DNA from 2 places in the Murimonas intestini genome. Region 2 is predicted to be linked to the other one. Evidence: a T-box and tRNA genes for the amino acid it is inferred to sense, from the RefSeq annotation. Region 2 holds a T-box; the other holds one or more tRNA genes.

Region 1 (15,114 bases), on a different contig from region 2:
CGGAGATTTTACAGTGCTGTATGATGACTCATTGAGGGGCGGCTGCAATCTGTCCTGCGGAGGGAATACAGAGGAGCATCATTACACAGGACTGTGTATGGAGCGGGACTGTCCTGATGCGGTGTACCATGATTTTGCAAAAATAAAAGAGAATGGTATCTGTCCGGAATGCAAAAAACACTCAATAAAAATATCCAGAGGGATAGAGGTTGGAAATATATTTCAGCTGGGTAAAAAATATACAGAAAGCATGGAAATGAAGTATCTGGATAAAGAAGGGAAAGAGCATTATCCTGTGATGGGCTGTTATGGCATCGGCATAGGGCGTCTGGCGGCATCTGTCTGCGAGGCACACCATGATGAATACGGACCTGTCTGGCCTGCGGCAATAGCGCCCTGGCAGGTCCATCTGTGCTGCGTAAGGCCTGACAACAGAGAGGTAAAGGAATATGCAGACAGGCTCTATGAAGAGATGACAAATGCCGGCATTGAGGTGATATATGATGACAGGAGCATCAGCGCAGGTGTGATGTTCTCAGAGGCTGACCTGCTGGGAGTGCCTGTGAGGGTCATAGTCAGCCCGCGGAATATGAAGGAAGGCTGCTGCGAAATTGTGACAAGAGATAAGAGGATACAGAAAAAAGCTGCACTCGATGAGGTGATGGCGGTAACTGAAGCTTTAGTGGCAGGGAACCATGCTTTCTAAAAATCTTGCAAGATACAGCATAGGGTGGTAAAATGATTACGAAGGGCGCCGGATTATGTCGAATCCGGCTCTCCGCAGTGGCGTGAATAACACAGAGTATGGAGGAAGCTATGAGTAGCGTAAGAAGAGTATATGTTGAGAAGAAGCCTGATTTTGCAGTACAGGCGAAGGATTTAAGGCATGAGATCAGAAGTTATCTGGGTGTGGAGGGGATGAGCGCAGTACATGTCCTGATCCGCTATGACGTGGAGAATATTTCTGATGAGGTCTTTAAAAGAGCCTGCAGGACAGTATTTTCAGAACCGCCTGTAGATACCCTGTATGAAGAAGAGTATCCGTTCCCTGAAGGTTCTAAGGTGTTTTCAGTGGAATTTCTGCCCGGACAGTTTGGTCAGAGGGCAGATTCAGCAGTACAATGTGTGAAATTTCTAAATGAAGATGAAGAACCTGTCATCCGCTCCGCAACTACTTATGTTATTGAAGGAAATATAAGCGATGAAGAATATCAGGCAATTAAGGCATACTGTATCAACCCGGTAGACTCTAGGGAAACAGGCCTTGAGAAACCGGACACGCTCATCACCAGGTTTGAAGAGCCTGCAGATGTGAAAATCTTTGACGGCTTTACCGGTATGGAAGAGGGAGCATTAGAAGAGCTTTACAGATCACTGAACCTGGCCATGACATTTAAAGACTTCCTCCATATCCAGAATTATTTTAAGAATGAAGAGAACAGAGATCCGTCCATGACAGAGATCCGCGTGCTGGATACATACTGGTCTGACCATTGCCGTCATACCACCTTTTCCACGGAACTGACAGATGTCAAATTTGATGACGGTTATTACAGAGCCCCCATTGAAGGCACATATCAGAAGTACCTGGCTGACAGGGAAGAGATATTCAGGGGCAGAAAAGATAAATTTGTCTGCCTGATGGATCTGGCGCTGATGGCGATGCGCAAATTGAAAAAAGAAGGAAAACTGGAAGACCAGGAAGAATCTGATGAAATCAATGCGTGCAGTATTGTAGTTCCGGTGGAGATTGACGGGGAGACGCAAGAGTGGCTTGTGAACTTTAAAAATGAGACGCACAACCATCCGACTGAGATCGAGCCTTTCGGAGGTGCGGCTACCTGCCTTGGCGGCGCTATCCGTGACCCGCTTTCAGGGCGTACTTATGTATATCAGGCTATGCGTGTGACAGGAGCAGCAGATCCCACAGCGTCTGTTCAGGATACTATGAAAGGCAAGCTGCCCCAGAAGAAGCTGGTCCGCGAAGCGGCACACGGCTACAGTTCATACGGAAACCAGATCGGACTTGCTACGGGATATGTGAAAGAGATTTATCATCCCAATTATGCAGCAAAGAGAATGGAGATAGGCGCTGTGATGGGCGCTGCCCCCAGAAAAGATGTAAAGAGGCTCACATCTGACCCGGGAGATATCATTATTCTTCTGGGCGGACGTACAGGAAGGGATGGCTGCGGCGGCGCCACAGGCTCTTCTAAGGTGCATACAGAGGAATCTATAGAGACCTGCGGTGCTGAGGTACAGAAGGGAAATGCGCCTACAGAGAGGAAGATACAGCGTATGTTCCGCCGTCCGGAGGTTAGCCGCCTCATTAAGAAATGCAACGACTTCGGTGCAGGCGGTGTGTCTGTGGCAATCGGCGAGCTGGCAGACGGACTCCATATCTACCTGGATAAGGTACCGAAAAAATATGCAGGCCTGGATGGGACAGAGATCGCTATTTCTGAGTCACAGGAGCGTATGGCAGTAGTAGTAGATCCCAAGGATGTGGAAGAGTTCCTGAAATATTCTGTTGAGGAGAACCTGGAGGCAGTTGAGGTGGCAGTAGTGACAGAGGCTCCGCGTCTGGTGCTTATCTGGAGAGACGAGGAGATCGTCAATATCTCCAGAGCCTTCCTGGATACAAACGGCGCACATCAGGAGACAGCTGTAGAGGTTGAGATGCCGCCTGAGACAGACAAGTATTTTGTCAGGGAAGAAGTGTCAGATGTAAAGGGAAAATGGCTGGATACGCTTAAGAGCCTGAATGCCTGCTCACAGAAGGGACTTGTGGAAATGTTTGACAGCTCCATCGGTGCAGGCAGCGTTCTTATGCCATATGGCGGAAAATACCAGCTTACAGAGACACAGGCCATGGTTGCCAAGCTTCCTGTATTAAAAGGCAAGACAGACACAGTGACAATGATGAGCTATGGATTTGATCCCTACCTGTCCAGCTGGAGTCCGTATCACGGCGCCGTGTATGCAGTTCTGGAGTCAGTAGCGAAGATCGTGGCAGCGGGCGGAGATTTCAGCAGCATCCGTTTTACCTTCCAGGAATACTTCAGGAGGATGACAGAGGACCCGAAGCGCTGGAGCCAGCCTTTTGCAGCCCTCTTAGGAGCTTATTCTGCGCAGCTGGGATTTGGTCTGCCTTCTATCGGAGGAAAGGACAGTATGTCCGGTACCTTCAACGAAATAGATGTGCCGCCGACTCTCGTTTCATTTGCAGTTAACGTGGCCAGTGAGAAGACTATGATCACACCTGAGCTCAAGAGTGCAGGAAATAAGCTTGTCGTACTGAAGATTGAGAGAGATGAATATGATCTGCCTGTCTACACTCAGGTCATGGAACAGTATGGAAAGTTCCACGAGGATGTGAAAGCGGGAAGGATACTCTCTGCATATACATTAGATGCAAATGGTCTGGCAGCTGCGCTCTCCAAGATGGCGTTCGGCAATAAACTCGGAGTAAAGGTAGAACACAATGTGGATGCCAGAGACTTGTTTACAGAAGGCTTCGGCTATATTGTGGCTGAGGTTCCGTCAGATAAAGTTGGTGAGCTTTCTATCACATATACAGTTGTAGGCGAAGTTCAGGAAAAAGCCGCCTTTGATTATTGTGACGTATCAATCACCATGGAAGAGGCCCTGGAAGCATGGATGGGAACTCTGGAGAAGGTGTTTAAGACACGTTCAAATGCTGAGGCTGAGAGCGATATTCCGGACAGGCTTTACAATACAAAGGAAGTATATGTATGCAAGAACAAAGTAGCAGTGCCGAAGGTGTTTATACCTGTGTTCCCGGGTACAAACTGCGAATACGACAGTACAAAAGCCTTTGAGAGGGCAGGCGCTGAAGTGGACGTAAAAGTGTTCAGGAACCTGACGGCGGACGATATCAGGGATTCAGTGGAGATATTTGAGAAATCCATCAACCAGGCCCAGATCATTATGTTCCCGGGAGGATTTTCAGCTGGTGACGAACCGGATGGTTCCGCTAAGTTCTTCGCAACAGCCTTCCAGAATGCCAAGATCAGGGAAGCTGTGATGCGTCTGTTAAATGAAAGAGACGGACTTGCACTTGGTATCTGCAATGGATTCCAGGCTTTAATCAAGCTGGGACTGGTGCCGTATGGAGAGATCACAGGTCAGACAGAAGATTCTCCTACTTTGACCTTTAATACGGTGGGACGCCATATATCCAAGATGGTTTATACAAGGGTTGCATCAAATAAATCACCGTGGCTGGCAGGCGCTGCACTGGGAGGAATCTATACGACTCCGGCTTCACATGGGGAAGGACGTTTTGTAGCCAGCAGAGAATGGATAGACAAGCTGTTTGCCAATGGACAGGTGGCTACCCAGTATTGTGACGCTGACGGCAGACTTACAGGAGATGAAGAGTGGAATGTAAATGGTTCCTATGCGGCTATCGAGGGAATTACCAGCCCTGACGGAAGAGTGCTTGGAAAGATGGCCCACGTAGAGCGCCGTGATGAATCTGTGGCAATCAATATCTACGGAGATCAAGATCTGAAGATATTTGAATCAGGTGTTGCTTACTTTAAATAAAAATCAGATAGGCTTTTACAGTCCCCATACAGATGGTTCATCTGTATGGGGACTTTTTTGTTTCAATGTAACCCAAGTTATAGATCCGCCAGGGGAACGAAGCGCACTTTGCTGAAGCATTCTTGAATTTATAACGCAACAAAATGTAGCATATTTTAATGCATTCATGAAAAAAAGAAACTAAAAAGTTGCATAATCAGAGAGATGATACAAAATGATGCATTTATAAATGATATGTTGCAAACAATCTTTCCTTGTTGTATAGTATTGTGTATGCGGCTCTGATTATATTAACGGTGGTGGGCTGACTAAGGGCCGACAAATATATAAGGAGAGAGAGTTATGAAAACGAAAGAAGAAACCGGCCTGTTTATACTTAAAGGCAAGGAAAAGAAAAATGTGCTTGCGGACGAATGTGACAAAAAGAAGCTGCTGGATATTGTGCAGCAGATCAAAATCTGTCTTCCATTCAAGGTGTATGCCTATTGCGTACTTGACAGCGAGGCCAGATTTATTTTTAAAATGCCTGCAGATGCAGAGGAAGAAGTATTATGTGATATAGCCGATGATTTTACAGCGTATTACAGGCTGAACAGGGAGATAAAGGGAGCTGTGATACGGGATGCCCGCAGAGCCAGGGTGTTTGATTCCAAAGATAAGCTGAAGAAAAGCTGGCTGGAGCTCCACAATCTGCCTGTTAAAAAAGAGTTCGTTAAGAGGGCGTCCGATTACTGGTGGAGCAGTTATCAGGATTATTCAGGCAGATATCTGAGCGGGATCGTGAGTCAGGAGCCGATGCTGCATCTGCTGGATGAAAATATTGATAAAGCCAGAAAAAAGTTTTCCAGCTACTATAAAAAACGTTAATTTGATAAAAATGTAATGCAAAAAAGCGAAATTTAATTTTTATTTAAGAAAATAAATGGTATAATAACTGCATGGGTAGTTTTGTGAAAGGCTCAGCGCGGGGACGCGCATCTAAATGAGGAGGATAAAATGAGAAAAACGGTATTATTGCTGGCGGCTGTTCTTACTGCCGCAGTTCTGGGAGGCTGTAATGGCAGTGAAGGAAAAGAGCAGAAGGCTGATACGGAACAGAAGACTGAGGCGGTTATGCATGAGACATCCGGGGCTGCTGAAGTGATAGGTGATGTTCCTCTTGCAGAAGCAGAGAAGACGGAAGCAGGGCAGACAGAAGCAAACATACCTTCACAGAATGACACACAGGCAGTTCAGGAGACAGAGATGCTCACTGAGAAAATGACGCTCACTGAGGCAGGTGTGCCTGAGGCGGACTGGAATGGAACGTATGTAAAAGAAGGGGAGTCGCTGACAATGGAAGCTGTGGACGCCACATCCTTTGAATTCCAGTTTGGAACATCGGGGATAAATGGAGTCGCCAGGATCAGCGAGAATCCCAACAGCGCCACATACGAAGGTGATGACCATTACATGGTCCAGTTTGTATTGTCTGACGGGCAGGTAGACGTGACTGTTCTGACACAGGACAGCCAGTCGGAGAGTTCTCCCATAAATGGTTTATATGAATTGAAAAAGTAGTGATCACAATGCAAAGGAGGAAGGTATATGAGGCTGGCAGATATCGTTCAGGGTGTTCAACATTTGGGGATACCGGTTGTTAATTTAAACGAAGCGGTAAACTGGTATGAGGAAAAGCTCGGTTTCCGCAGGGTACAGCAGAAAATAGTCCTGAATCCCAATTATATGGAGATGGCTATTCTGGTTCTGGGCGATATTATGCTGCAGATATACCAGCCTTCAGGCAGAGAAAGAATTGAAGTGGCAAAAAGGCGCGACGGCATACTTGACCATTTTGCCATAGAGGCCCCGGATATTGAAGAATGTGCCAGGGAGGCTTTGGAGAAAGGAATGCAGGTACATTCCTCAACGCCTGATGGTATTATTCATTATACGACACTTGGGGAAAAGGGCGTAAAAGGGATTAATTTTGCAGGTCCAAACCAGGAGGTAGTAGAATTCTGCCACGACAACAGCATTGGATATGGAGCAAGGAAAGGCCTTCAGGGGTGGGCGCATCTTGCGCTTAAAGTGAGAGATCTGGAACGCTCCAGGGAATTTTACGGTAAGCTGGGATTTAAAGAGTGCGGCGGGGGTTATCTGATGACGGATGACGGCCGCCTGGAGATCGCATTCATGAAGAACAACGGATTTATGCTTGAAATCATTCAAATGGCAGGGCAGGGCCTGTTGGAACTGGATAAAAGGACATCGGGACATATTGACCACATTGCCCTCGATGTGTCGGATATCTCAGATGCGCTGTTTCTTGCAAAAAAAGAAGGCTTCAGGATGATACATTATGTAGTCCAGACACTTCCGATACTGGAACGCGGGATCCGCTTTTTTAAAGTCATGGGACCAGATGGAGAAATAATTGAATTTGCTGAAAAAAACTACTTGACATTTTGAGGAATTTAATAGTATAATAGCAAAGCAGTCCGATACAAGGGCTGCTTGACATGGGATCTTAGCTCAGCTGGGAGAGCATCTGCCTTACAAGCAGAGGGTCATAGGTTCGAGCCCTATAGGTCCCATGATAATTAAATATGGCGGAATAGCTCAGTTGGCTAGAGCACACGGTTCATACCCGTGGTGTCGAGAGTTCAAATCTCCCTTCCGCTATTACTAAGCAGAGATGATAAAGTCTCTGCTTTTTTATTTTTCAGGAAACTTCATTTCCAGCAAAACAAAAACCTCCGGGGGATGCGCGGCTATTAATATTTCATAAACAAAAGTGAAACGTAACGTCAATAAAGGGATGATATTCTTACACCATCAAGTAAAGCAGAGACAAATGAAAGGGAGATAAGCAGTATGGCTAAATCAAAGTTAGTAAAAGCAAATGAAAAGATTGCCGAAGGTGTAGTTGACGGATACAAAAAAATTGAGAAAGGTGTAGTTGGCGGTTACAAAAAGATTGAAGAGGGAGCAGTAGGAGGTTTCAATAAGATAGCTGATAAGTTTGTAGACAACTTTCTGACAAAGGAGGGCGAATCCGTAGAGGACGCGAGAGCCAGACTTGCAAAGGAACAGAAGGAAAGAGAAGAAGCGGATAGGTTGGCTTTCGAAGAACGGCAGGCAAGAAGAAAGGCAGGTGTTGAATAATGAAAAAGAGTACATTTACTGCAATGAGTTTAGGAACGATTGGCGGCATATTATTTGCCCTGGGAATGTGCATGGCGCTGATTCCGGAATGGAATGCATTCAGGCCCGGGGTTATTATGGGGGCAGCAGGTGCGGTTGTGCTGCTGATCATGGCAGGCGTTTGGAGAAAAATGGAAAACAAAGCTCCCATTAGGCTTTCAGGGAAAACAGTAGGAGCAGTTTTGATTGGAGTTATCGGAGCCCTGCTTCTGGGAGTGGGTATGTGCCTTACAATGGTGTGGAGCAATTTGGTACTGGGCATTGTGATAGGGATCATTGGAATTATTGCTCTCCTCTGCCTGATTCCTTTTGTAAAAGGATTAAAGTAAGCGGCGGCAGGAAGGATTAACCTGTGCAGGAAAAATGGAATTACCGGCGTCACAGTGTGTTATGATCTTTGTCATAGGAATACAGGGTATCCGCTCCTAAGGGAAAACAATATAGTTGTGCAGTTTCGGTAAAAAAATATTGGACAGGATATTTGATAGTGAAAAACTGATGGAATAAATTGAGATACCAAATTAATGCTTTAGTGAGAAAGAGCGAAATATAAGTATAAATGTATAAAAAAGTTGAACTGTATGCACAATTTCTTAAGTTTTCTTAAGGAACATAAGAATATTTTTTGTATTAATTAATGAAAAGGGCATGATTTTCCGGGACAAGTATGATAGGATAACCTCTGTAATGATTATCGGGATAATCTGGTTATCCCAAAATGAGGAGGAAATTAGTATGAAGAAAAAAGTTATTAGTTTAATGGCAGTTATGGCTTTAGCAGGAGCTTTAGCAGTAGGATGTGGAGAAAAAGCAAAAGAAACAGAAGCAAAGACAGAAGCAACAACAGAAGCAAAGACAGAAGCTAAAACAGAAGCAGCTGAAACAGAGGCAGCACAGACAGAAGCTAAAACAGAAGCAGCAGCAACTGAGGCAGCACAGACAGAAGCAGCTGAAACAGAAGCAGCAGCAACAGAAGCGGCTGAAACAGAAGCAGCAGAATAATGTAAAATTAAAAGAGCTTCCGGTATTCCGGGAGCTTTTTTTTAATTCCATACACCTCCGTGCATCCCATAATTCAGATCCTTGCGGATGCATGGAGGTGTATAGAATACTTTGCTCTCCGGGAAAAACCTCCGGAGAGGGATGCAATAATAACAAATATGACTAAATAACCAGGATAAAAATTGTAGAATAAGACGAAATGATGATCCGGCATCAAAGAAAGCATAAAAGTCCTATCTAAAAACCTGATTAGGAGCTATTATTAATTAACAGGATATACGGCAGATTAAGGAGGGGATAAGTTCATGGAAGACAGAGAGTTGATTAAAGAGGCATACAGAGCTCAGCAGTATTCATATTCACCATACTCAGGTTTTCAGGTAGGCGCGGCTCTGCTTGGCAGGAGCGGCCGGGTATATACAGGGTGCAATATAGAAAATGCTGCATATTCACCCACAAACTGTGCTGAAAGAACGGCATTTTTTAAGGCGGTTTCTGAAGGAGAGACGGAATTTAAGAAAATCGTTATTGTGGGAAACAAAAGAGGGGCATCTGAAGAGGAAAGGGATTATTGTGCGCCATGTGGTGTGTGCAGGCAGGTGATGGCGGAATTTTGTGATCCCGGAGAATTCCTTGTAATTCTGGCAAAGGGAGAGGATGATTACAGGGTCTTCCGCCTGGAGGAATTGCTGCCTCTGGGATTTTCAAAGGATAATCTGCAGAGTAAGGCAGATCGTAGTTATTCAGTAGGTTACGGCAGATCATAGAAAAGGAGTGTCAGATATGAAATATGCAGAAGAAGGTTTACAGTATCATATTGGAGTAAGGACAGGGGAAGTCGGCAAATATGTGATCATGCCGGGGGATCCCAAGAGATGTGAAAAGATTGCAAATCATTTTGACAATGCCATATTAGTTGCTGACAACAGAGAATTTATTACTTATACAGGATACCTGGATGGCGTGAAGGTGAGCGTTACTTCCACGGGAATCGGCGGGCCTTCAGCGGCAATCGCCATGGAAGAGCTGGTGAAGGCCGGAGCTGACACCTTTATACGTGTTGGAACCTGCGGCGGCATGGATCTGGATGTGCAGAGCGGTGACGTGGTTATAGCCACAGGAGCCATCAGGATGGAGGGAACCAGTAAGGAATATGCGCCCATTGAATTCCCGGCGGTAGCTGATCTGAGTGTCGCCAATGCCCTTGCAGCGTCAGCCGGAAAGTTAGGCTACCGCTGTCATACAGGCGTAGTAGAGTGCAAAGACTCTTTCTATGGACAGCACGAACCGGAAAAGATGCCGGTCAGCTATGAGCTGCTCAACAAGTGGAATGCCTGGCTGCGCCTGGGATGCAAGGCTTCTGAAATGGAGTCTGCAGCGCTGTTTGTCGTCGGCAGCTATCTGAAGGTGCGCGTTGGTTCTGTATTCCTTGTGGTGGCAAATCAGGAAAGAGAGAAGCAGGGGCTTGCCAACGAGGTGGTTCATGATACAGAGAAGGCCATTACCACAGCCGTAGAGGCTCTGCGCATGCTGATTAAAGAGGATGCGTAACACGGAGATTCTTTTCTTGACATTTCCTTTAATTCTATGTTATAGTTATTGCCAATATAAGGGAGTAGTCAGCGCTTTATAGCGTGATGAGGCCAACATACTGGAATCGGGATTCCTGGCTTTGTATTAAATGACGAGACTTATCTGTTAAAATACAGATAAGCCTCGTTTTTTGTGCATAGCAATAGTATGATCACATTCTAAGGAGGAAAGAAAAATGAGTTTATGGGAGTTGTTTATTATCGCGGTAGGATTATCAATGGATGCATTTGCAGTATCCATCTGTAAGGGGCTGTCTGTACAGAAAGTCTGTCCCAGGCATTGTCTGACGGCAGGAATATATTTCGGAGGCTTCCAGGCAATTATGCCGCTGCTGGGCTATCTTCTGGGTACACAGTTCCAGGCGCTGATCACAAGTGTAGACCACTGGATCGCGTTCATACTTCTGGGGCTGATCGGAGTCAATATGATCAGGGAGTCACGCAGTGAGGAAGAAAAACTGGACGGCTGCTTCAGCTGCAAGGCGATGCTGCCTTTGGCTGTAGCCACAAGCATTGATGCTCTGGCAGTGGGAGTAACTTTTGCTTTTCTGCAGGTTGATATTGTGTCGGCCGTGATTTTTATAGGCGTAGTGACCTTTATATTCTCCGCAGTGGGTATCAAGGTTGGAAATGTATTTGGGGAAAAATATAAGTCCAGGGCTGAGCTGTTTGGAGGGCTTGTGCTGGTGGCAATGGGCATAAAGATATTGATTCAGCACTTGATGGGATAATTTTAGATTGCACGTTTTTCTTTTCAGAAATGGGGAAACATGTTAGAATAAAGGCATTCAAGAAAATTAACAGGGAATCTGCCGCCTCTGGGGGCAGAGAAATGAAGGAGTGTATATATGCGGGTTGGTATGGGATATGATGTGCACAAATTGGTGGAGGGCCGCAGGCTCATTTTAGGAGGGGTGGATATCCCCTATGAGAAGGGGCTTCTGGGACATTCTGATGCAGATGTGATACTGCATGCTGTCATGGATGCTCTTCTGGGAGCGGCGGCGCTGGGAGATATCGGAAAACATTTCCCGGATACAGATGAGAAATACAGAGGTATTTCCAGCATCGCGCTTTTGGAGCATGTGAGAGGGCTGCTGGAGGAAAACAACTATCTGATCGAAAATATAGACGGTACGATCATCGCCCAGCGGCCAAAGCTGAGGCCGTATATTGAACAGATGGAAGAAAATATAGCCAGTGCGCTTAAAATAGAAAAAAACAGGGTCAATATAAAGGCCACTACAGAGGAAGGGCTTGGTTTTACAGGCACTGGTGAGGGTATCTCGGCCCAGGCCATATGCTGCCTGCTTCCGATCATGGACCTGGTGGCTGACGACAGGGCGTCTTTTGGAGGGTGCCCCGGCTGCGGCGGCTGCCGCGGAAAAATAGAGAAGTAAATAAAAGAAAATAAAAGAAGATAATTATATGGCAAATGTGCGTCAGGAGAACATGTATGCTGAGACTGAAGAAGCTGGAAAAAGATGAGAACCGGAGGACGAGGCCGCTTTATGAGGAAATATTTACTGAGGACAGCAAGGACTTTGTAGATTATTATTATCACTGTAAGGCATCTGAAAATGAAATATATGTGATAGAAGAGTATGACAGCGCCCGGGAGGATCAGGATGAGGGGGAGATCGTGTCAATGCTTCACCTGAATCCATACAGGCTCTCAGTCTGCGGTTCAGAGATGGACTACCATTATATAGTGGCAGTGGCAACAAAAGAGAGATGCCGCCATCAGGGAATGATGAAGAAGCTTATCCTGACATCCCTGGGAGAAATGTATGAGAGAAAAGAACCCTTTACATTTCTGATGCCAGCTGCAGAAGCCATATATACTCCATTTGGATTCAGATATATGAATTGCAGGAAAACTGCGGTTGTGAAAAGAGACAGGATCACAGAGCACTCTTCCGTGGACGGCAGTCAGGATCTGACAGCGGCAGAAGAGAGCGGGAGGTTTTGGTGCACCGTGGCCGGACCAGGGGATCTCGAGGCTTTGTCATCGTTTTCAGGACAGTATCTGGAAAATAATTATGATATATATGCTGTGCGGAGCACACAGTATTGTGAGCGGCTGTTAAAGGAGCAGGTGAGTGAGAACGGCAGGATAGTTCTTATGAAGGATGGCAGCGGCCTGGCAGGTTATTTTCTCGCTCCTGATAAGGCTGTTCACCCGGAGGACGGGCTTGTGGAAATAAGGGAGCCTGCTGCCAGGAAAGAACTGCTGGGCCTGCTTTTGGAGGCTGCTGCCGGATGGCTGGATTCCTGTGAAAAGATAAGGCTTCTGGATTTCGGGGATGATCTGGAATGTGTACTGGCAGAAGAATACAGCGCTGATATAGAAGATGTGCCGCTCATGATGGGCAGGATCGTCCATCTGGAGACTCTGATGGAATCCCTTAGGACAAAGAAGCAGGTTTCCTTCTATGTGATTGTGGAGGATGAGCTTTTGGTCCAGAACTCCGGGGCATATTACTGTACCCTGGGAAGCACAGGGAGCAGCTGCAGGAGAGTCACCCACAGGGAGGCCAGGGAGAAGGGGGCACCCGTCGTCTCAGCGGCCAGGCTTGGAGAAGAGATATTTAAATCTAAAAAAATTTTTCTGGATGAGACAGTGTGACGTGATCCCTATTGACAAACAGAAAAATATTGCATAGACTAGTTCCATATCTGTTACTGGCCGCGGAGTGTGTTACTGGTCGGAGTGAACAGTAATGTATTTCTTGCCGGGCGGCAGGAGGAAGAGAGGAAAAAAGAGATGAAAATATATAATACATTGACAAAACAGAAGGAAGAATTTATTCCATTGGAGCCCGGACATGTCAGCATGTATGTCTGCGGACCTACAGTTTATAATTTTATCCATATAGGAAATGCACGGCCCATGATCGTATTTGATACAGTAAGACGATATATGGAGCATAAAGGATATGATGTAAATTATGTATCCAACTTTACAGATGTGGATGATAAGATTATTGCCAAAGCCATTGAAGAAGGTGTGACGTCTGAGGAAGTGGCACAGCGTTATATTGCGGAGTGCAAGAAGGATATGGCAGACATGAATGTGAAGCCGGCTACCACGCATCCTCTGGCTACCCAGGAGATCGGCGGTATGATAGAGATGATCTCTGATCTGATAGAGAAGGGGTATGCATACAACGTAAACGGCACAGTGTATTTCAGGACAAGAAAGTTTGAAGAATATGGAAAGCTCTCTCACAAGAACCTGGAGGATCTGAGGTCGGGGAACCGCTCTCTGCTCGTATCAGGAGAAGACCAGAAGGAGGATCCGCTGGATTTTGTTCTCTGGAAACCAAAAAAAGAGGGAGAACCGGCATGGGATTCACCATGGAGCGCAGGGCGGCCGGGTTGGCATATTGAGTGCTCAGTAATGTCAAAGAAATACCTGGGAGAAGAGATAGATATACATGCAGGCGGCGAGGATCTCGTATTCCCCCATCATGAAAATGAGATCGCACAGAGCGAGGCATGCAATGGCAGACATTTTGCGCGCTACTGGATGCACAATGCATTCTTGAATATTGATAATAAAAAGATGTCAAAATCTCTGGGCAATTTCTTTACTGTCCGTGAGATCGGTGAGAAATATGACCTCCAGGTATTGCGTTTCTTTATGCTCAGCGCCCACTACAGAAGCCCGCTTAATTTCAGCGCGGAACTTATGGAGTCATCCAAGAATGCACTTGAGCGTATCGTGACAGCAGTGGAGAATCTGAAGTTTTTAAAGGAGGCTGCCAAAACTGAGGAATTAAAGCCGGAGGAAGCAGCAGGACTTACAGAGCTGGATGCCTTTGAGAAAAAATTCGATGAGGCAATGGATGACGATTTTAATACAGCAGATGCTATCTCAGCTATTTTTGAGCTGGTGAGGTTTGCAAATACCACGGTGGGTGGGGAGAATTCAAAAGCTTATATCCAGGCTGTGCTGGATAGGGTTACAGCCCTGAGCGATATCCTGGGACTCATTGTGGAGAAGAAAGAGGAGATGCTGGATCAGGATATTGAAAAGCTGATTGAGGACCGCCAGACTGCCAGAAAAGCAAAGGATTTTGCGAAGGCGGATGAGATCAGGAACCTGCTGCTGGAGAAGGGGATCATCCTGGAGGATACAAGAGAAGGTGTGAAATGGAAAAGGGCATAGAATCCCTGGCGGCCTATCTGAAGGAAGAATTTCAGATGGGGGAGGTGGATATCAGGACATATTCACCTTTGACGCTGGCCTACATAGGAGATGCTGTCTATGATCTGATCATACGGACTTTAGTTGTGGAGCGGGGAAACTGCCCGCCCCACAAGCTGCATAAAAGGACAAGCCAGATCGTGAAGGCGCCTGCCCAGGCGGAAATGATTGAGAGGATACTGCCGCTGCTTGGCGGGGAGGAAGAACAGATATATAAAAGAGGCCGCAATGCAAAATCGTTTTCTACGGCCAAAAACGCGTCTGTGCTGGAATACAGAAAGGCTACGGGCCTGGAAGCCCTGATGGGCTTTCTGTACCTCAGGGGTGATATGGGGCGTATCGTAGAGCTGGTAAAGGCCGGGCTGGATAAAGGAGAAGAAGGATGAGATACGAAGAACTGACTATAGAGGGGCGCAATGCTGTCATGGAAGCTTACCGTTCAGGAAAGACCATAGACAAGCTTTTTGTGCTGGACGGATGCCAGGACGGCCCGGTGCGCTCTATTATAAGAGAAGCTAAGAAACAGGATACCCTGCTCAGCTATGTGGC
Region 2 (13,272 bases):
TGCAAACAGCTATCGGTGTGGCATTTGTATATACTCCTCCTTATTATCGTGGAAAGGGTTACGCCTCCTCATGTGTGGCTCAAATCAGTCAAATTGCCTTAGATAAGGGATTTACGAAGTGCGTATTATACACAGATTTATTAAATCCAATATCGAATAGTATTTATAAAAAAATAGGATATAGGCCCGTTTGTGATTCGCTGATGTTAGAATTTAAATAACATTCGGTTGAATGGCTGCACCGCCTTTGACAATCACACAGTAGAACGGAAAGGCTTGGCATAATTCAGATGGGCTTTGGTCTTACTACCTGCATTACCAACTAAAAAGGCTATCGTTTTAGGATTACCTATTTTGGAATGTTTGGGTAGGTAATAAGGAACGTTCAGGTGATTGGAATCCGATTGTATGTGAATGGCAAAAAAGGAGCGGCGAATAATATAAAGATGAAAAATCATATAAAAGTGGGAGGCAAGCTTCTCCAGACTACCAAGAGTTATAACCAGCTTAAACAGAAGCAGAAAGATAAGATTGCACAATGGATGTATGAGGAGACTAGAAAGTTTCACGAACAGACAGGTGAATTTCCAACTGCTAAGACAGATGATGCTGTGATTGCAGCAGTTTATGATCATATTGAAGCCGCTGATATTTGGATACCATATGGGGAGATTGCGTCAAGATACCAGGGCAAACGTGCGAAGATCTGCGAACGAATTCAGAAGGAGGATACTCTTCGTAAGCATCCGCCAGATACTGTGATTTTCATGAACATGTGCATGGTCTGCCGTGGAAACGAAGTGCTTGCACTGGATAAGGTAAATAACACTTATACCGGAACAACGTTTCCAGGCGGACATGTAGAGACTAGGTAAACATTTCATGATGCCGTTGTGCGTGAAATATTGGAAGAGACCGGCCTGCGCATCAAGAATCCTGTGTTGAAAGGAATCTATCACTGGTATCGGGACGGATTCCATAACGTTGGATATCTTTACCGGGCAGATCAATTTGAAGGAGAATTGAAAAGCTCGGAAGAGGGCAGAGTTTACTGGATTCCACGAGAAGAATATGAACAGAAGGAACTAGCTGTCGGAATGCATCGCGTTTTAATGATTATGGATAGTGATGAATTTTCAGAGTGCTTCATGGATGTAAAAGAAGACGGCTCAATCGAAGAGCATATGTTTTGAAATTTCATAATACATAATATAAGAAACTTTATAAGAGAATTACCCAAACCCTTGAAAATGCAACGTTTTCAAGGGTTTTTATATCATATAACCATTTTGCAGGGCAGTTTGTAAAGGACTGATTTTAATGTAAGGTTGACATTACACACACCACAGTATATAATATATGTAAGGTTAACATTACAAAGGGGGAAATATGAGGAACAGAGTCAGAGAACTGAGAGAGAAACGGGGGATGACCCAGGAAAATCTTGGAGAGCTGGTTGGAGCATCCAGGCAGGCCATAAATGCTATTGAGACAGAGAAGTGTGAGCCTTCCATCTGGCTGGCCTATGATATTTCACGTATATTTGAATGTACCATTGAAGAAGTTTTTTTATTTGAGGAAAGTGAAAGAAAATCAAGGGCTGACAGCAGCAGGAGGGAAAAAGATGGCAGTAAGAAAGATTCGTCTGTTTGACGATAAGATGTTGAGGAAAAGATGTAAGGAAGTAGAAACCATAGATGACCATGTCCTGGAACTTCTGGATGACATGATGGATACTCTCCATGATACTGAAAATGGGGCGGCATTGGCTGCTAATCAGGTGGGGATATTAAAGCGGCTGGTTGTGGTAGATTATGGGGAATACTGCCTGAAACTGGTGAATCCCAGGATAGTAGAAAGCAGCGGGGAGCAGGAGTGTATAGAGGCATGCTTAAGCTTTCCGGGAAAGATGGGAAAGACAGTCAGACCCCAGACGGTCACAGTCAGTGCGCTGAACGAAAGGGGGGAAGAAGTCCTCATAACGAGGGAGGGGATTATGGCAAAGTGCTTCTGCCATGAGCTGGAACATCTGGATGGGGTGGTATTTCTGGATCATGCTGTTGAGATTGAATTGCCTCTGAAGGAGGAAAAGTAGGTCCTGGATAAAGAGGAAAAAAGCCTTGACATACTCCAGGGGTCTGGTATAATGATCTTCAACAAACACAGACAACAGCGTAGACGAGGAGGAGTACATGTTATTCCGGATGCACAGAGAGAAGATGACTGGTGAAAATCTTCGTGAAGGGAACATGGAAGTAGCCTTTGAGCTTTGGATTGAAAGAAGAATGACTTCAAGTAGACTCCAACGGAGATTTCCACCGTTATCAAGGAAAGCGGTATCGGACTATTCTTACATGATAGTACCCGTATCGTTATGAGTGCAGAATAATATTCTGAATTCAGGTGGTACCACGGACAAATCAGCCCGCCCTGAGCTAAATTTAGCTCAGGGCGTTTTATATTCTACAGGCAACGAAGTTTCCTACAGAATAAAACCCTCCGGGAGGAGGCAGGGCTGCACGCGGAACAAAAAATATACTTTCGCTATGTCTGTTTTGTATTTCAATATAATACAATTGGAGGTATGAACATGAATCAGAAGTATGATTTTAAAAGAACAGAAAGGGAGATGCAAAAGTTCTGGGAAGAAAATGAAATATATAAGTTCCAGAATGGAAGGGAGAAGAAAATATTTTCAATAGATACACCGCCGCCCACTGTAAGCGGTTCTCTGCATATAGGCCATGTATTTTCCTATACTCAGGCGGAAATGATAGCGCGTTTTAAACGAATGCAGGGGTATGATGTCTTTTATCCGTTTGGTTTTGACGATAACGGTCTGCCTACAGAGCGGCTGGTTGAAAAGGAAAGAAAGATCCATGCCAGGGATATTCCGGGGAAAGAATTTAGGCGGCAGTGTATGGAGACTGTGGAAGGGTATGAAGCGGATTTCAGGGAAATGTGGAAGAGTCTGGGCTTTTCTGTTGACTGGGATCTGGAATATCATACGGTTTCAGAAGAGTCACGGAAGATCTCACAGAAATTGTTTCTGGAGCTTGTTAAGAAGGGAAAAGCCTATATGAAAGAGTCCCCAGTGTTATGGTGCACGCAGTGCCAGACGTCCATAGCACAGGCGGAGCTGGAGACTAAGGAGAGTGAATCGTGCTTTTACTATCTGGTATTTGATGCGGGGGAGAAAATACTGCCTGTGGCTACTACAAGGCCGGAATTGCTGCCCGGCTGTGCCTGTGTACTGGTACACCCGGCAGATAAGAGATATAAAAAATATGTGGGAAGGAAGGTAAAGGTACCCCTTTATGGATTTGAGATACCTGTACTTGAAGATGATGGAGTTAGTATGGAAAAGGGGACAGGGGCTGTTATGTGTGCCACATTCGGGGATTCCACAGATGCAGAGTGGTATGAAAAGTTTAGCCTCCCTTATAAGGAGGTAATCACGAAGGATGGCAGAATAGCAGAGCACATTCCCTTTACAGGAGGGATGAAAACTGCACAGGCCAGAAGGGCCGTTGCCCTGGAACTGGAGAGCAGGGGGCTCATTATAAAAAAGGAAGAACTGATACATGCTGTGGCAGTGCATGAGCGGTGCGGGACAGATGTAGAAATTATTCCGTCCAGGCAGTGGTATATTGATATCCTGACAGAGAAAGAACGCTTTATAAAAGCTGCGGATGAGATCAGATGGCATCCGGCCCGGATGAAAAGCAGATATCTGGACTGGGTACAGAACTTAAAGTGGGACTGGTGTATTTCCAGACAGCGCTATTTTGGAGTTCCATTTCCTGTATGGTATTGTGCAGAATGTAAAAAGCCCATCTTAGCAGATCCCTGCCAGCTGCCTGTGGATCCAGAGAAAGACAGGCCTCTGTCTTCATGCAGCTGCGGCTGTACGGAAGTTATACCGGAAAGAGCGGTTTTTGATACATGGGCCACATCCTCCATCTCGCCGCTGATAAATGCCAGATACGGGGAGGAGGGAGACAGGAGCCGGCAGATACTTCCTATGGGAATGCGTCATCAGGCACACGAAATTATCCGCACCTGGGCTTTCTATACGATTGTAAGGAGTCTCTACCATACGGGGGAGATACCATGGAAGGACATTATGGTCAGCGGATTTGTGCTTGCAAAGCCTGGGGAGAAAATAAGCAAATCAAAGAATAATGCCTCGAGTTCCCCGATGGAGCTGATAGAAATGCATTCAGCGGACGCCATAAGGTACTGGGCGGCGAATGCCAGGCTGGGAACAGATACATTTTTCAGTGAGGATGAGCTGAAAGCATCGAAAAGATTTATAAACAAGCTATACAATGCCGCTAAATTTTCAATGGCACAGCTGGGGGATTTTGAATTGACCGGAGATCCGGCGGCCTGCCTGCTTCCGGTTGACAGGTGGATACTGCAGAGAGTGAATGAAACGTCTATAAAGACGGGAAAGCTGCTGGAAGAATACGAGGCTGGACAGGCGAGGCATGAGCTGGATGAATTATTCTGGAAAGATTTCTGTGACTATTATATTGAAATTGTAAAAGAAAGGCTTTATCAGCCAGGAAAACACGGGGCAGACAGGCGCAGGTCAGGACAATATGCCCTATATAGCAGCCTGTTGGAAATAATGAAGATGTATTCAGTCTTTGTGCCCCATATTACAGAATATCTTTATCAGGAGTTTTTTAGAAAATTTGAACCTGAACTGTCTATCCATCAGAAACTGTGGAAAAGAGCAGAGGGAAGGGAAGAAGATATCCTGGCGTTTGGTATGCATATGAAAGATCTGATCAGCAGTGTCAGGAGATATAAGACAGAGCATGGGATGTCAATGAAGGACAAGATAGGCAGACTGCAGATCAGATGTCCGGAGTGGATGACAGGGTATTACAGGGAGACAGAGCAGGACCTGTCAGCATGTACAGGAGCCACGGAGATCATATATACCGTACAGTGACAAGGCATATGTAAAATTTCACTATAGTCAAGCATTTGCTGAAATGATATAATGTGATAGACACTATATTGCGAAGCGGCAATTGCGGCGGCAGTGCACAGTTGCATAAAAAGAATGATTGGACTACAGATAAAATGACACAGATAAAGAGATTAATCCATACAAATAAATTAGTAATAGGCATTCTGGCCCATGTGGACGCAGGGAAGACTACTCTGGCCGAGAGTATCCTCTATCTGCGGGGAGAGATAAGGAAGCCGGGCAGGGTAGATCATGGAAATGCCTTTCTGGACACATATGAGCTGGAGAGATCCAGAGGGATCACTATTTTTTCAAAGCAGGCTGAGGCAGTTCTGGGGGAGAAGTCAGTGACCCTGCTGGATACTCCGGGACATGTGGATTTTTCTGCCGAAATGGAAAGGACACTGCAGGTCCTTGATTATGCAGTGCTTGTCATCAGCGGGGCAGATGGAGTGCAGGGACATGTGGAAACGCTGTGGAGGCTGCTCCGGCGTTACAGCATCCCTGTATTTTTATTTATTAATAAAATGGATCAGCCCGGCTGTGTCCGGGAAAAGCTGCTGGATGAATTGAAAGTGCGGCTGGACGAGAGATGCGTGGAGTTCGGAGCAGATGATTCAGATGAAAGCTTTATGGAAAACCTGGCCATGTGCGATGAGAAAGCGCTGGAGGCATATCTGGAAAAGGGCAGCATCAGCAGGGAAGAGACAGTGGAATTGATCCGCGCAAGGAAAGTATTTCCGTGTTATTTTGGCTCTGCCCTGAAGGTGGAGGGGGTAGAAGAATTTCTTCAGGGGCTTGATAAGTATACAGGCAGCAGTGTGTATCAGGAGGAATTTGGCGCAAAAATATATAAAATATCCAGGGATGCCCAGGGAAACAGGCTTACCCATATGAAGATAACAGGGGGAGCCCTGAAGGTAAAGATGCAGCTTTCAGGCAGCAGGGAGGAGAAGGCTGATCAGATACGTATTTATTCAGGCGCCTCATTCCGGTCTGTGAAAGAGGCTCCTGCGGGGACGATCTGTGCGGTTACGGGGCTGGATAGTACGTTTTCAGGGGAGGGGATTGGAATTGAGGAGGCATCTGAGCTTCCCGTCCTGGAGCCTGTCCTGACATATCAGATCCAGCTTCCTGAAGACTGTGATGTACATGGTATGTTTTTGAAGCTGTGCCAGCTGGAGGAAGAAGAGCCGCAGCTCCATATTGTGTGGAATGAGCAGCTTCAGGAGATACATGCCCAGGTGATGGGGGAGGTGCAGATAGAGATCCTCAAGAGCATGATACAGGAGCGGTTTGGGGTAAAGGTTGAATTTGGCTCAGGAAGTATTGTGTATAAAGAGACCATACTGGAACCGGTGGAGGGTGTGGGACATTTTGAACCGCTGCGCCATTATGCGGAGGTGCATCTGCTGCTGGAACCTCTGGAGGCAGGCAGCGGCCTGCAGTTTGCCACTGCCTGCAGTGAAGATATCCTGGACGGGAACTGGCAGAGGCTGGTACTCACCCATCTGGAAGAGAAACGCCATCCGGGGGTGCTGACAGGGGCGGAGATCACAGATATGCGGATCACTCTGCTGACAGGCAGATCCCATCTGAAGCATACTGAAGGCGGGGATTTCCGTCAGGCTACCTACAGAGCGGTGCGTCAGGGACTGAAGATGGGGAAGTGCATCCTGCTGGAGCCAGTGTATGAATTCAGGCTGGAAGTGCCTTCAGACAAAATGGGGAGGGCAATTTCAGACATCCAGAAGATGTACGGAAGTTTTAAGAATCCTCAGATAGATGGGGAGATGACTGTCATCACCGGCAGGGCGCCAGCAGAAAGAATGCAGGGCTACCAGAGGGAGGTCACTGCATATACGAGCGGCAGAGGAAGATTATCCTGTTCTCTGGCGGGGTATGAGCCCTGCCATAATGCAGAAGAGGTAATAGAGGCGGCAGGTTACGATTCTGAGAAAGATCTGGAGAATCCTACAGGGTCTGTATTCTGCGCCCGCGGGGCAGGGTTTGTAGTCAGCTGGGACAAGGTGCGTGATTATATGCACCTTGAGAGTGTTTTAAAGAATGATATCATGAGACAGCGTGAAGAAGAGGTGCAGCAGATCAGGGAAAGAAGGGATACAGAGAATCAGGACAGATGGGCAGACCCAAAGGAGCTGGAAGAGATATTCGAGAGAACATACGGGCCTGTAAAGAGGGAGCGCAACCGGTTTAACCGGGGAGGGACAGCGGGGAGAAGAGCGGCTGAGAATATCCAGAGCAGCGCTGTCCACAGACCCAAAACCAGAGAAAGATCAGAGGAATATCTTCTGGTGGACGGATATAATATTATTTTTGCCTGGGAAGATCTGCGGGAGCTGGCAGAAGTGAATATTGAGGGCGCCAGAAATAAGCTTATGGATGTCCTTTGTAATTATCAGGGATTTAAGAAGATGACCCTTATCCTGGTGTTTGATGCTTACAAAGTGCCGGGAAATAAGGGAGATGTCCAGAAGTACCACAATATATTTGTTGTCTACACGAAAGAGGCGGAGACTGCTGACCAGTACATCGAAAAGGCTGTGCACGAGATTGGAAGGAAGCATCATGTTACAGTGGCTACTTCTGATGCTTTAGAGCAGGTCATCATACTGGGACAGGGCGCTGACAGGATGTCGGCCCAGGGTCTGAAGGATGAGGTAGAGCTGGTCAGAAAAGAGATCCGCAGCGAATATCTGGAAAAGCAGAAGAGCAGCAAGAATTATTTATTTGAGAATCTGCCGGAAGACATGGCCAGGCATATGGAAGATGTGAGGCTGGGGTACACAGATTTTGACAAGGAGTGAGAGAGATATATGGGGTATGAGATTAGAACTTTATCAGTTCTGGATGACAGGCAGAAAGCAGAGATAGAGGCTCTCGAAGACCAGATCTATGGGGAGGAAGTGCTTCAGAACAGAATATGGCTGTCATCAGAACTGAATTTTGACAGGAAACTGGACTGTTTTTTTATGGGATATGAGGATGGCTTGCTTGTATCTTTCCTGAATTTGTTCATGCCGGATAAACGGGAGGGAGAGGTGACAGGCTTTACCAGGACCGGCAGCCGCGGCAGAGGGTATTTTACGGCATTGCTGGACCGGGCCGGGGAAGTGCTGCGGTCAGCCGGAGTGCCGGACTTTCTGTTCGCGGTTGAGCCGGCCAGCCCGGCAGGAATGAAGTACTTGCAGGGGCTGGGGACGGCAGAACACAGCCATACAGAATATACCATGGAGTGCGGGCCTTCTTACGCCCCTCTTGGCGAGGGGATCATACTGAAGCAGCTGTCAGAAGAAAATACTGCGGATTTTATGTCTGTAGCAGAGGAGGAATATGGCAGTGACGGAGGGGGAGCAGCAGCCATATTGGCTTCAGAGACACGTGAGGGATATATTCTCTATGACGGCAGTGAGCCGGCGGCAATATTTAATCTGGAGTATGGCGAGAATATCTATCTGTGCGGCGTTGTAGTAAAGAAGGCCATGCGGGGGCTGGGGTACGGCAGCCAGGCGGTGCGGGCAGCTCTGAATATGGCAGAGGAGCAGAAAAAGAAGGTTGTGCTGGATGTGGACAGTAAAAATCCGCCGGCGCTGAATTTGTACAGAAAGTATGGATTTGCTCCTGTTTTTGAGGTGAGGTATTTCAGACAGAGATTACAGCGGGGATCAGAGGAGGGAAGGCAGGAGTGCTGAAGAAAAAATGGAATGGCCAGATGTCTGAGTCACTGCTGCTAGCAGTATTCCTCACGCTGGCCGGAGGTTTTCAGGACGCTTATTCTTATAATTGCCGGGGGCATGTGTTTGCAAATGCGCAGACAGGGAATATCGTGCTGCTGGGACAGAATCTGGCCCAGGGAAACTTGCTGAATGCCGCCCACTATCTGTTGCCTCTTCTGGCGTTCCTCCTGGGAGTCTATGTCACAGGCTGGGTCAGGCACCGCTGCAGGGAATACGAGAGGATACACTGGAGGCAGATCGTGCTGGCGGCGGAGATTATTCTGCTTATCACAGTGGGTTTTATGCCCCAGTCCCTTAATATGGCTGCTAATGTGCTGATGTCATTTGCGTGTGCCATGCAGGTGGAGAGCTTCAGGAAATTCAGGGGCCTTCCGTGTGCAACGACTATGTGTATAGGGAATATGAGGAATGCCACAGAATTGTTGTGCAGATACCATATTACAAAAGACAGGGAGCTGAAACGGAAAAGCCTTCATTACTATTTTGTGATCCTTGTTTTTGCAGCAGGCGCCGCGATAGGAGCGCTTGTTACACCAGGCATGGGAGAGCGTGCTATATGGATAGCAGCGGCCGCGCTGATGGGCGGATTTGCCCTGATGTTTATAAAAGAAGAGGTTTCAGGTGGAGAACAGCTCCAATAGGCCATATGCCATCATTTAACAGGAATATAAAGATCTATCCTGGATTCAGGATGGTCGTAGCCCAGGAAGCGTTCATCGTAGAGTTCAAAATCCTCCCTGAAGTCAAGCTCCTCCTGAGCAGATAAAAACCAGGTTCCCCAGATATATTCAAATGTCTCAGAAAGTCTGGAGAGGCTGCCCTTATGGGTAAAAACGGCATAACGCCCTCCTTTCAGGATTTTTCCTGTAAAGGGGGGTTTTATATGTTCCAGGCTGGATACTTCAATACCTGCAATCTCGGAAAAATTCACGTCTTCATTCATATTTAGTAGGGTATTGCCTTCAGAGCAGGCCTCGCAGATACCAAAACCTCTGCCTCCCGGGATGGCATCAGGTATTTTATGAGATATGGAGTTGAATTCTGCCCATAGCCCGGGCAGTACATTATCCCTGAGCGTAGTCTGGCCCCTCAGGCCGGCTACTTTTATATCAGGCAGAGTGGTAAGCACAGGCTGTACAGTCAGGTTTTCGGCCAGATGGCTGAGTCGTTCCTCATCCAGCATGGGCTTTTTGCCGATAAACAGGTCAAGGCGGTTTCGCCTGTAAGCAGCAGGATTCATCATGTACAGGGATTTGAATGCCCTGCTGAAAGCTTCGCTTGATTCAAACCCCCATTTCAGGGCGATGTCCAGGATGCGTTCATCTGAGTAGATCAGATCTTTGGCAGCATTGGCAAGACGCCTTTTCCGGACATAGCTCCCTATGCTCTCACCCAGGACAGCCGAAAACTGCCGGGTGAGATGGTAGTAGGAGTAGCCGGCATAGCGGGCGGCTTCCTCAACACTGAAGGGTTCTGATAAGTGGTCTTCTATATAAATGATGGCATGTTCCAGAGCTTTTAAATAATTCACAATGTACTCCTGTGTGTAATGTACTGAAAGACAGACGGAGCTGCCTTTTCATTCGTGATAGTTACGGGGTGTACGCCTTCCTCAAAAGGATCTGACATGGAATATGAATTCCAGCCATTTCCGGCGCTGCCGCCCCAGCATAAGTCTATTATACCATCAACAGGGTCAATTACCATGCTTTTTGTAGTTCCAAAAAATTCCTGATAATAGCGGCAGCACAGACCATCAGGATAATTTGAGAGAAGCATGGACTTTAGTGCAGCTTTAGAAATTTTTCCGGAAGCGTCCAGCGTCCTTTTAATATAGTCATATCTGACGGCGGAATGTTCCATGACAGCAGGTTCCAGAGCAGCCAGCTCAGGGATCACGGCGTGGTTTGTGGCATGGAGATATCTCTCTGTCTCCGGATCCAGCCTGTGAAATGCCAGGCGTCCGTCCAGAGTTTCTATAAGGATGGCACTGCCTGATTTGTCAGCGGCGATCAGGTTCAGGTTGTAGGCAACAGGCATGTCCCGGACCATATCAAGAGCTTCATCTATATTCCGGCAGTTTTCAAGAAGGGTGCGGATGACAGCCCAGTACTGCAGCCCCTCTATTGCAGGCCGGCGCATATATTCAGGAGCGCCGACGGGAAAACCGCAGGAACTCATAGTGATGGCCAGGCCTGCTTCATTAAAGCCGTCCTCCCTGCCGAAATTCAGCACGCTTGTCCCTATATGGGTATATTTTCCGTCAACACTTGTCCTGGCAAGAATGAAGTCTTCTGCTTCATTGCTGAACTCATAGTTCCTGGCCAGCAGGATATGCCCATTTTCTGTCATCTGTGGATGGATCACCATGTGGCTGCAGTTTGGCCGCAGGAAGGTCATGGCAAAATATACAATCTGCTCCGGCGCAGCTTTCAGAGCATCTGCAAATCCGGCCAGCTCTTCATTGAGTCCGGGGCAGAAGCGTCCAAATAGTGACTGTGCCCTCTTTACTTCTTCAGAATCAAATCCTTTAAAGCCTGCGGTATGGATTTCCTTCATGGCAGGTATGGCTGAGATAGCCATTCCCTGGGCATATCCGATATCATAGCTTTTTCCTTTTAATTCAATAGTGTGTGCCTGGATCGTTTTATTTGTCTGCATTTTCATCTCTCCTGTCTGCCGGTGCGGCGTCTTTGACTACAGTTTAGCAGGATCAGGAGACAGATTCATGATAATTCCTGCTGAAAGTGAATTCCCACAGCTGCTGATTACTGAGTGAGCCGTAACATCTTATGTCTCGATTTTCTTTCCCAATATAGACGGAGCAGAACAACTGTAATATAATGGTAAAGTAATGGTCGAAAAATATAAACCATAAAAGCCGGCGCTCCATGATAATTGTACTGGAGCCTGTTTGAAAAATCATTCCCACAAACTGTGACGCTCATCACACGGAAAGCATTTTTCAAGCACGCCCTGGCAGATGAAAGGCTCTGGCCGGAGAAGACGGAGGAACAGAAATGGATTGCTTGCACTGTGAAAAGAAGGAGAAATTTGCAGGGCAGTTTAAGAGCTGCGGTGATATGCTATCTGCCATAGGAGACGAGACACGGCAGTCCATTATCCTGACATTGATAGAAAAGACGGGACGAAAAATTATTACTATCTGGATGGAGGGAGTGTCAGAATGAAGGAATTGATAGCCCTGTTTAAAAAGATGGAGACAGTCATGGAAAACTGCAGGATGCTTCAGAGCAGGCAGAACCCGGAGGGGTCCGCAGATGAGAAAGGAAGGAAAATATGAAAATAACAAAATTAAATAAGGTAGTTTTCAGTCCGACAGGAGGCACACAGAAGGCAGCTGACGCACTGGGGGAAGGCCTGGAATGGGAAAAAGAGGAGATAGATATTTCAGTGGAGGCACACAGCAGAGAATTCGGGCCTGATGAACTGGTGATGTTCGCAGTGCCTTCCTATGGCGGAAGAGTACCGGAACTGGCAGTCCAGAGGATAAAAGAACTGCGGGGCAGCCATACACCAGCTGTTCTTATAGTGTCATATGGAAACAGGGCATATGATGATACTTTGCTGGAATTAAGGCAGACAGTGGAAGATGCGGGATTTATAGCCGTGGCAGCAGCAGCGGCAGTGACTGAGCATTCTATCATGCACCAGTATGGGACAGGCAGACCGGATATGGCAGATCAGGAGGAACTGAAGAAGTTTGGTTCTGAGATCAGAAGGCGTCTGGAACAGATGGAAGTGCCAGTCAGTGTGGAGGTTCCCGGAAATACAGAGTACCGGGAGTATAAAGGTGTGCCTCTGAAGCCCTCCGCTGACAGAAAAAAGTGTACTGAGTGCGGCCTCTGTGCGTCAAGGTGCCCGGCACAGGCCATTCCCGCCGGGAACCCCAGTGAAACAGATACAAAGAAGTGTATCTCGTGTATGAGATGTATCAGTATCTGCCCGCAGCATGCCAGGTCCCTGAATAAGATCATGCTTGCGGCTGCATCCCAGTCGCTGAAGAAGGCATGTTCAGGACATAAAAAGAATGAATTTTTTTAGGAGAGAGAATGAAAACAGTATTTATCGATTATATGGGAACTATTGTTTCAGAAGAGAGCAGGTACGTAAACGAAGTGATCTACAGATGCCATAAACAGGCACATACTGAATCGCCGTCAGAGGTGGCGGCCGCCTGGTTCAGGCTGCATGACAGCCTTCTGGGAAAGTATTGCGGCCGGGATTTCAAGCCGGAGCATGACATTGCTGTTGAGACATTCGAAAGGATCATGGAGGAATACGGCTTTACAGACAGTGCGGACGAACTTTGTCATGGCCTGGAGATGCACTGGAAGTATTCGCCTGTATTTGACGATACAAAGGAATTCTTTGAGGAGTGTCCTCTTCCAATCTATCTTGTATCCAACAATGATGACAAGTATCTGGAGGAAGCTGTAAAACGGCTAAAGATCCATCCGGCCGGGATCATAACAAGTGAAAAGGCCGGGTACTATAAGCCTGACA

The links. The T-box of region 2 lies ahead of NSB28_RS09490 (valine--tRNA ligase). A T-box ahead of a tRNA ligase gene usually reads a tRNA of that ligase, here a tRNA-Val.
Region 1: it has a tRNA-Val gene. The T-box ahead of NSB28_RS09490 (valine--tRNA ligase) is inferred to sense a tRNA for this amino acid. The anticodon was not compared.

Annotation. Positions count from the first base shown of each region.
Region 1 is NZ_JANKBI010000009.1:142,088-157,201, reverse strand. Features, by position in the region: gene NSB28_RS14225 (proline--tRNA ligase) at 1-706, shown strand, start outside; gene NSB28_RS14220 (phosphoribosylformylglycinamidine synthase) at 817-4,572, shown strand; gene NSB28_RS14215 (hypothetical protein) at 4,915-5,439, shown strand; gene NSB28_RS14210 (hypothetical protein) at 5,569-6,132, shown strand; gene NSB28_RS14205 (VOC family protein) at 6,160-7,023, shown strand; tRNA gene NSB28_RS14200 (tRNA-Val) at 7,076-7,148, shown strand; tRNA gene NSB28_RS14195 (tRNA-Met) at 7,163-7,236, shown strand; gene NSB28_RS14190 (hypothetical protein) at 7,429-7,719, shown strand; gene NSB28_RS14185 (hypothetical protein) at 7,719-8,087, shown strand; gene NSB28_RS14180 (hypothetical protein) at 8,494-8,760, shown strand; gene NSB28_RS14175 (cytidine deaminase) at 9,066-9,527, shown strand; gene udp (uridine phosphorylase) at 9,544-10,311, shown strand; gene NSB28_RS14165 (manganese efflux pump MntP) at 10,529-11,083, shown strand; gene ispF (2-C-methyl-D-erythritol 2,4-cyclodiphosphate synthase) at 11,201-11,752, shown strand; gene NSB28_RS14155 (GNAT family N-acetyltransferase) at 11,809-12,981, shown strand; gene cysS (cysteine--tRNA ligase) at 13,120-14,526, shown strand; gene NSB28_RS14145 (Mini-ribonuclease 3) at 14,511-14,951, shown strand; gene rlmB (23S rRNA (guanosine(2251)-2'-O)-methyltransferase RlmB) at 14,948-15,114, shown strand, end outside.
Region 2 is NZ_JANKBI010000005.1:1,760-15,031, reverse strand. Features, by position in the region: gene NSB28_RS09515 (GNAT family N-acetyltransferase) at 1-221, shown strand, start outside; gene NSB28_RS09510 (NUDIX hydrolase) at 447-875, shown strand; partial or broken gene NSB28_RS09505 (NUDIX domain-containing protein) at 891-1,193, shown strand; gene NSB28_RS09500 (helix-turn-helix transcriptional regulator) at 1,390-1,653, shown strand; gene def (peptide deformylase) at 1,625-2,095, shown strand; T-box leader at 2,167-2,436, shown strand; gene NSB28_RS09490 (valine--tRNA ligase) at 2,591-4,966, shown strand; gene NSB28_RS09485 (translation factor GTPase family protein) at 5,101-7,815, shown strand; gene NSB28_RS09480 (GNAT family N-acetyltransferase) at 7,825-8,700, shown strand; gene NSB28_RS09475 (YoaK family protein) at 8,721-9,386, shown strand; gene NSB28_RS09470 (AraC family transcriptional regulator) at 9,398-10,276, opposite strand; gene NSB28_RS09465 (C45 family autoproteolytic acyltransferase/hydolase) at 10,273-11,406, opposite strand; gene NSB28_RS09460 (hypothetical protein) at 11,766-11,936, shown strand; gene NSB28_RS09455 (EFR1 family ferrodoxin) at 12,046-12,810, shown strand; gene NSB28_RS09450 (HAD family hydrolase) at 12,819-13,272, shown strand, end outside.